Linked DNA regions of Acidisarcina polymorpha. The protein of the gene in region 2 binds, or shares a complex with, the protein of the main gene of each other region. Links are inferred from orthologs where the notes say so. Each region holds a gene or a part of one and is shown on either strand. Other genes may lie near its edges.

What was found. The genes of interacting proteins can lie anywhere in the genome.
Region 1: the proteins of ACPOL_RS06795 (region 2) and accD are in contact, whole or in part, in a solved structure (PDB 8UXZ), measured with the Escherichia coli proteins. The link is inferred for Acidisarcina polymorpha from one-to-one orthologs.

The regions. Positions count from the first base shown.
Region 1 is NZ_CP030840.1:2,432,064-2,435,393, reverse strand. Bases 523-3,330 are described here. They hold accD (acetyl-CoA carboxylase, carboxyltransferase subunit beta), read left to right. Parts: upstream 523-1,364; coding sequence 1,365-2,297; downstream 2,298-3,330. Other genes in these bases: ACPOL_RS10550 (bifunctional folylpolyglutamate synthase/dihydrofolate synthase), read left to right, coding at 2,721-3,330; ACPOL_RS10560 (23S rRNA (pseudouridine(1915)-N(3))-methyltransferase RlmH), read left to right, coding at 622-1,074. Outside these bases: ACPOL_RS10565 (TonB-dependent receptor), read right to left, coding at 1-294.
Region 2 is NZ_CP030840.1:1,535,571-1,540,800, reverse strand. The notes cover bases 2,310-5,147. They hold ACPOL_RS06795 (acetyl-CoA carboxylase carboxyltransferase subunit alpha), read left to right. Parts: upstream 2,310-3,223; coding sequence 3,224-4,072; downstream 4,073-5,147. Other genes in these bases: ACPOL_RS06790 (CPBP family intramembrane glutamic endopeptidase), read left to right, coding at 4,189-5,147; ACPOL_RS06800 (NAD-dependent epimerase/dehydratase family protein), read left to right, coding at 2,310-3,135. Also shown: ACPOL_RS06810 (LolA family protein), read left to right, coding at 1-457; ACPOL_RS06805 (aldehyde dehydrogenase family protein), read right to left, coding at 532-2,022; more of ACPOL_RS06800, read left to right, coding at 2,227-2,309; more of ACPOL_RS06790, read left to right, coding at 5,148-5,230. UniProt on the Escherichia coli protein: Component of the acetyl coenzyme A carboxylase (ACC) complex. First, biotin carboxylase catalyzes the carboxylation of biotin on its carrier protein (BCCP) and then the CO(2) group is transferred by the carboxyltransferase to acetyl-CoA to form malonyl-CoA.

The DNA.
Region 1 (3,330 bases), 900 kb from region 2 along the record:
CACGGTCACTCGGGAGACAAAGCTTTTGAAATTTTCCGCCGTGATGGTGAGTTCGTAGTTGGCGGGGGAAAGATCTGAAAGCAAATAAGTTCCGTTAACGCTGCTGTGTTCAACTCGGGTGGCATCTGTGCCCAGATTTTTGACGGTTACGGTGGCGTTGGCGACGAGCGCTCCGGATGGATCGGTGACCGTTCCCTCTATTTGGCCGGTGTTGACTTGGGCGATGGCGGTGGAGCTGAGGGCAAATCCGAGGAGCATTGCAGCGGCGAATACTGTTTTGCAGAAACGTAGCATTGATCCCTCTCGAGTGCTTTGTGATCTTTTCTCTTATGCTGGGGTGCACTCCAGCTTCTTCCAAGCAAAAGTTACTGGGACTGCTGTTTATGAATGTAGCGGTAGGGCGTGTAGGGGTCGGTGTTGCACGTTGTGCACCAAAGCTTGCGACGCGAGGAAGTTGTTTGTTTTTGCCGCACTTTGTGAATCGGCTGTAGAGATCCATAAAGGGAATCTCCAGTTTTCTGGATTGCCTATGAGATTGTGTAGATGATTTATCTGAATTTTCATTGATCCTTGTCCGGACAGGCGTGTTAAGGCGGGATTTAGACTTTTGAGGTGAAGGTGATGATTGCGGCAATCGCAGGCCGGGGACGTGCGACGGCCTTCGACGCCCTGGCGGACGTTTATTTGAGTCGACTGGCCGTCTATACACCGGTCGAGGCGAAGACCTTTCGCTCCGAAGAGGCCTTTCTGGAGGCGGTCGCGGGAGGGCGGACGAGGACGGCTCCTCGCGTCGTGCTGCTGGATGGGAGGGGAAAGATGCTGTCGTCGGCGGAGTTCGCCGGTTTTATCGGGGGACAGCGGGATGGCGGAGCGCAGAACCTGATCTTCGCGGTGGGACCGGCGGACGGATGGTCGCAGGTGGCCGTGGACTCCGCCGGCGGCCGGGCCGGAGGGTTGGTGTTGTCGCTGGGGGCGATGACGCTGCCGCATGAGCTGGCGCGCGTGGTGCTGGTGGAGCAGGTGTATCGGGCTTTCACGATCCTGGCTAACCATCCCTATCATGGAGGGCACTGAACGGAGTACTTGGGCCGGAGGCATGGCGGTGGAGAGACGGTGATGGATGTTTGCTGCTTCGAATCCATTACACTGAAAGCTTGCGAGCGAATCGTGGCCCAGAGCGCAGGAGATCGCCGGATGGCATGATGTCGAGAGCGAAAAACGTCGAATTCCGCGGATGGCTGGAGATTGTAGCGCGAACTTTTTGTTAGGTGCAGAGCCGGTCCAGGACTGGCGGCTCCGGAGGTTTCCTGGTCTGGACACAGTCGAGGACAGGGGAAGGCGGGGCATGGGAAGTCGAGGCACAGATGGCATGGTTTAAGCGGCAGGGAGAGAACGGCGCCGATGGCGAGTTGCCGGGAGAGAATGTGGAGAGTGGCTTCTCTGATGCCTCTTCTGGTTTGCCGGAGCCGAGCGTCAATGGCAGCGAAAAGCGCGTCCGCACCGAGGGCCTTTGGACAAAGTGCGATGGCTGCCGTTCGGTGCTATGGAAGGCGGACCTGGATGCGAACATGCAGGTTTGCCCGCGGTGCGGAAAGCACTTCCGGTTCGGGGCTCGGGAGCGGATCGAGAGCCTGCTAGAGCCGGGATATGAGTTGGTCGATCTGGAGTTAAAGTCAACGGATCCACTGAATTTTGTGGATTTGAAGCCGTATCGGGCACGGCTGCGCAAGGCCCAGGATGAGACCGGGCTGAATGACGCGATTCTCAATGCGACCGGCCATCTCAGGCATCACGCGGTGGTGCTGAGCGTGATGGAATATGCATTCATTGGCGGAAGCATGGGCGCGGTGGTCGGGGAGACGATCGCCCGAGCGGCCGATCGATCGCTCGCGACCCGGCATCCTTTAATTATCGTAGCGGCATCAGGCGGAGCGCGGATGATGGAGGGTATTGTGAGCCTGATGCAGCTGGCCAAGGTGTCGGCTCGGCTGGGCTTGTTGGACGATGCGGGGATACCCTACTTGTCGGTCCTCACCGACCCGACGACCGGCGGAGTGACAGCGAGCTTTGGGATGCTGGGCGACTTGAATATTGCCGAGCCAGGCGCGTTGATTGCGTTTGCGGGACCGAGGGTGGTGGAGCAGACGATCCGGCAGAAGCTGCCCGACGGATTTCAGAGGTCGGAGTTTTTGCTCGAGCATGGGATGCTGGACGCGGTGGTCGACCGCCGGGAGTTGAAGGGATATTTGAGCCGGGTACTGGATTTCATGGGTGGGGATACGCGGAAGACGGAGTAGCGTTCGGTTCGTCCTCCTACTTTGGAATCGTTCTCCTATATATGAGGATAGGGTTTGATCGAAGCGCTTCCCTCCGCAGCTAAAGCCGCCATTGTCTTTGGTGTCGGTATGGCACGGCTGAAGACCGTACCGCTTCAGTCGGTGGACTTCGTTGGGGCTCCTACGAGACTTCGTTGGTGTCCCTTAAAGAATGGGTGGGAGGATAGCAGAGATTGAGGGGATTTGAGGATTGGGCGGAGCTGGAAAGCGTGCCTTCCTTTGCGTTTCGCCTCGCAATGCTCGGCTAGTGGCTTGAAAAACGATGCTTCTGCCGGTAGGTGCGGCCGGTGGGGCTGAATCAAGGATGACGGCGCACGCTACTTGGTTCTGCAGCGATTCCAAGATGCTGCAGGTACTCAGAATCGGAACTTAGAGGCACGATTTATGTCTTATGAAGCAGCGATCCAGGGGCTGCAGGCGCTGGCCGGGGAGTTGGTGACGACTCCTGGGGCGGCACGGCGGGAGTTTCGCCTGGAAGACATGCGGATTCTTCTGGCGGAGTTGGGAGACCCTCAGCTGAAGTTTCCTTCGGTATTGATTGCGGGCACAAATGGGAAGGGTTCGACGGCGGCGACGCTGGCGAGCATCCTGGCGGCGGCAGGGTACAAGACTGGACTGTTTACCTCGCCGCATCTGTCGCGAGTGAATGAGCGGGTGCGGATCCTGGCGGGAGAAGAGCCGGGAGACAGAGCAAAGGGGACGCAGACGGCGGGAGAGATCCCAGATAACGACTTCGCGGCGCTTTACTTCCGGGTCGATGAGGCGGCGGCGCGGCTGGTTCGTCAGGGGCGGCTTTCCGAGCATTCGAGCTTCTTTGAGACGGTGACGGCGCTGGCCTTCCTTCACTTTGCCGAGGCGGCGGTTGATATTGCTATTCTCGAGGTCGGGATGGGAGGGCGGCTGGATGCTACCAATGTGGTCGAGCCGCTGGTTTCGGTGATTACCGATATTTCGCTCGATCATACGGAGTGGCTGGGCTCGACCATCCGTGCGA
Region 2 (5,230 bases):
AACCCAGATGGCCGCTTTGATCGTGCAGCCGGCCAAGAAGACGGTCGTCTACAAGGACGGCATGCTCTATTACTACGACCCTGCGCTCGACCAACTCAACGTCTTCAGCGTAGGCAAGAACAAGGCCCAGGCGGACAGCTTCCTGACCCTCGGCTTCGGCGGCAGCGGCAAGGATTTGAAGGCCTCATGGCAGATCGACGACCTCGGCTCCGAGACCGTCGATGGTGTCGCGACCGAAAAGCTGGATCTGAAGAGTCCGCAAGCAAAAGACAGCGCGAAGATCGACCATGTCACGATCTGGGTCGACCCCACCAGGGCCGTCTCGTTGAAGCAGGAATTCTTCTACATCTCCGGCGATACGCGAACAACGACCTTCACCCACATCAAATACAACGATAAAAAATTGCCAAAGAACGTCTTTGACGTCCCGAAGGCGAAGAGCGTCGTGCAGAAGTAGGGTCAGAACGTTCGTTCCCGCCAATATGCGGGACGGCGTTTGGCATGGGCGATAGCAAGGACTTGGATCTGTCGTCACTCCCCCGTATCAATTTGCGCCCGCTGCAGCTTATCGGAGTAATCCACATACACCGACTTCCAGGTGGTATAGAAATCCAGCGCGCCTGTCCCGCCTTCTCGATGGCCGTTGCCAGTCTGCTTCACTCCTCCAAAAGGTAAGTGCACCTCGGCGCCGATCGTCGGCGCATTGATGTAAGTAATGCCCGCCTCTAAGTCGCGAATCGCCTGGAAGGCGCGGTTCACATCCTTCGAGTAGAGCGAGGTCGACAATCCATACTGAATACCATTCGCGATCGATAGCGCGTCTTCAAGGCCTTCGCATTCAAGCAGGCTCACCACCGGGCCGAAGACTTCTTCCTGGGCGATCCGCATGTTGGGAGTGACTTCGCTGAAGATAGTCGGCGCGAAGAACCAGCCTTTGCCATGAGCGCCTTCGCGGAGGCGCTTGCCTCCAGTGAGCAGCTTGGCGCCTTCTTTCGTGGCAATGCCAACGTAACGCTCGGAGGTTTCAATCTGCTGCTGATTGATCTGCGGGCCGACTTGAGTCTGCTCATCGAGTCCATCCCCGACCTTGAGCGCCTCGGCGCGGGCGACGAGCTTCTCAGCGAATTCAGCAGCGATCTTCTTATGCAGAATGATCCGGCTGGTCGCCGTGCAGCGCTGTCCGGTAGTTCCAAAGGCCCCCCACAGGGCGCCTTCGAGGGCCAGGTCGAGGTTCGCGTCCTCGAGGACGATCATGGCATTCTTCCCGCCCATTTCGAGCGAGCAAGGCTTGAAGAGTCCAGCGGCGGTCTGGCCAACGATGCGGCCAACTTCGCTCGAACCAGTAAAGGAAATTGCGCGCACGCCGGGATGCTCCACCAGCGGCGCGCCGGCCTCGGGACCGAACCCAGTCACGATGTTCACCACTCCCGGCGGTAACCCGGCATCCATGAGTGTTTGGACGAGGTTATAAGTCGACAGCGGGGTATCTTCCGCGGGCTTGATTACGCAGGCGTTGCCGCAAACCAGGGCGGGGAAGAGCTTCCAGGAAGGGATCGCCATGGGGAAGTTCCACGGCGCGATCATGCCCACGACGCCGACCGGCATTCTCAACGACATGGCGAACTTGTTGGGCAGCTCCGAAGGCGTGGTCTGGCCGTAGAGGCGCCGTCCCTCCCCGGCCATGTAGTAGGCGGTATCGACCGCTTCCTGCACGTCGCCGCGCGTCTCGGCGAGCACCTTGCCCATTTCACGAGTCATGTCCCGGGCATATTGCTCTTTGCGTTCAAGCAGGATCTCTCCAGTCCGGTAAAGGACCTCGGCGCGCTTGGGCGCAGGGGTAAGGCGCCAGGTCTTCCAGGCTTCACTGGCCGCGGCGACCGCGTCCGCTACATCGCTGGCATCGGAGGACTGAAAGGTCCCAACAATATCATCGTGGTTCGCGGGGTTGATGTTCTGAAAGGTCTTGCCGCTGCGCGCAGCGACCCACTGGCCGCCAATCAGATTCTTATAAGTCGTCGTCATGCAGACAGCTTACTAGGTTGGTCGCAAAGCAGTCTTCCAAGGTGAGCTGACGCTCGGATGATAGAGGCTCAAGATGATGAATCCCACTCCAATTGCGGGTAGAGGCCGAAAATTATCTCAGTGAAATTTGATGGAGCCATACCGCTTGCGTCTTCATCCTAAAGGGGCTTGTTGCGAATACTCGTCCCGAGAGGAGCATCTTCCATGAGAATCTTTGTCGCCGGCGCAACCGGTGCAATCGGTCGTCCATTGATAGCAGAATTGATCCGTCAGGGCCACACGGTCACCGGCATGACGCGGTCCGCCGCCGGCGCGCAGAGCCTCACCCATCTAGGAGCAGCCGTGGTTGAGGTGAGCGCGTTCGACCAAGCAGCGGTTGAGCAAGCGCTGCGCGCTTCGGAGGCCGAGATCGTCATCGACGAGCTGACTTCCCTCCCCAAGGATCCAGCACAGATGGCGACATCGGCAGCTGGCGACCGAAAACTGCGCATTGAGGGCGGTGGCAATCTTTACCGGGCAGCCGAAAAGATCGGGGTTCGCCGCTATCTTCAACAGGCGAGCGGCTTCTTCTTGAAGGCGAGCAACGGCCTGGCGGACGAAACCGATGGGCTTGCCACCGATGCGAGCCCCGGTGTCGCAGCCAGCGCAAGAGCGTACGCTGAGCTCGAGGCGCGAGTGTTGAACTCCAAAGCGATGGAAGGGGTCGCTCTGCGCTACGGCTTCTTTTATGGTCCGAACACCTGGTACAACCCCGATGGCGCGGTGGCAGACCAAGTTCGACGTCAGGGGGCCCCAGTGATTGGCGACGGCCAAGGAGTCTGGTCCTGGATCCATATCGACGACGCTGCCCAGGCTACGGTGGCGGCGATCACCGCGCCCCCCGGGATCTACAACATCGTCGACGACGACCCATCGCCCGTCAGCCGCTGGCTGCCGGAATTTGCCCAATGGGTCGGCGCTCCGCCCCCGCCTCATTTAGCAGAAGAGGAAGCTCTCCGGATTGCTGGCGAAGACGCCGTCTACTACGCCAACAGGCTCAGCGGCGCTTCGAACGCGAAGGCAAAGAAGACCTTTAACTTCAAGCCTCGTCGTCTCGAGTGGCTGCTTGCCTAGCACCGAGTTTGTCTCCTGCCCCGGGTGTCCATACAATCGAAACATCGACTAAGCCAAAATCTTGGCGGTCGAGCGGATTAGAAGCATTATGGCAGAGCAGGCAGGCAATTTAGAGCAGCGGCGAACAGCGGTATCGACTCCCGCGGCATGGGTCAAAACGGAGTTAGCACGGCATCCCCAACGGCCCTTTCCGATGGATTTTGTAGGACGCATTTTTACCGATTTCAGCGAAATCCACGGCGATCGGGCTTTCGGGGACGATCCGGTCATCTCTTGCGGCATGGCGCGATTCCATGGCGAAGAAGTCATGATCATCGGAAACCTGAAGGGGCGCACCACCAAAGAGAAGGTGCAGCGTAATTTCGGCATGCCCAATCCCGAAGGCTATCGCAAGGCATTGCGCGCGATGAAGATCGCCGAGAAATTTCATCGGCCGGTATTTACGTTCATCGACATTCCCGGAGCCTGGCATGGCATGGGCGCGGAAGAGCGTGGCCAGGCCGAGGCCATCGCCAGGAACCTGCTGGAGATGTCCAGGCTGCGTGTTCCCACGATCGCCACCATAACCGGCGAAGGTGGTTCCGGCGGTGCGCTGGCGATCGCGGTGGCTGACCGGGTGCTGATGCTCGAGAACGCAATTTACTCCGTGATCTCCCCCGAAGGCTGCGCGTCCATCATGTGGCGGGACGCCGGAAAGCGCGCTGACGCGGCCAAGGCGCTGAAAATCACCTCCTCCGAAATCCGGGCATTGGGCTGCATCGATGACATCGTTCCGGAACCCGGAGAGGGGGCGCAGGCAAATCTTGACGCGGCAGCAACCATGCTGGACGCAGCGTTGGTTCATCACTTTGAAGAAGTAAAATCCGTGCCGATCGAGCAGCTTCTCGCCGCGCGGCAGGCAAAATTCCGGAATATCGGACAATTCTATACATCCTGACGAATCCAACCATCCAGACACGCCTTCTTACTACGAATGACCACCCTATCGCGACTCTCGGCTGCACAGACTAGAAGCAACAATGCTCTCAATGGAACCCGCCTAGGGGTCTGCTCTTGAGTACGGCCGATGTCTCGGGGAAGGTCGCTCCTGGCCGGGTTCGAGCCCTCCTCTACTTCTTGGTCGCGGCAGGATTTTTCCTGCTTGCGGAGCGCATCGCCGGCAGTGCCGCCAACGGATTGTCTTCCGGCGATTGGAAGGAGTTGATTTACCGCTTCATTCTCCTGTTTGTCCTGCTGCTTGGCTTCTGGGCCATGGGCTATATCTTCCAGCGTCAGCGTACCCCGCTCCGGTCGATGGGATTGATTCGCCGGCCTACTGCCCTTCAGGAGTTTGGAATAGGGGCAGCATTTGGATGGGGAGCAATGGTCGCCTGCGTCTTGCCAATTGCATTGCTGGGCGGCATGACCATTACCTTCTGGACCGGGCCGAGGCAGTTCGGGCTGCTCTTCTTGGACCTGGCGACCCTGCTCGTCGCGGCGCTGGCCGAGGAGGTCGCTTTTCGAGGGTATCCATTTCAGCGGCTGATTGAGGCCATGGGCCCGGTGATGGCTACGATGGTAGTCTCGGTCATCTTCGCCGCGGTCCACCTCTCCAATCCGGATGCGACCTTTGCCAGCACCCTCACTACAGCGCTAGCTGGATGGCTGCTGAGTCTGGCCTATCTTCGCACCCGCGCCCTCTGGCTGCCCTGGGGCCTGCATTTTGCCTGGAACGCCAGCATGGGCATCTTGTTTGGGCTTCCGGTTTCAGGTCTCCGCATTTTCTCTCCGGTGATTTCTACAAACGCGCACGGTCCGTTTTGGCTGACCGGCGATGGATACGGACCCGAGGGCAGCTTGATCACGGTCATCGTCCTGCTCATATCGGTCGGTGCGCTGATGGCCGTCACCAAAAGCTACGCCTATCAATACGCTCAGCCGGTCATTGTGCCTGGCGGCATTCCGGTTGACATCGATGCAGCGATGAAGCGGCAGCATGAAGAGGCAATGGCGACTCCCGCCGAAGTGGCGACTCCCAGGCTGGTGCAGATTCTGCCGGCATCCTCGCCGACCCACCCAGCAGTCGTCGAACCCGGCAGCGAATCGATTCTGGAAG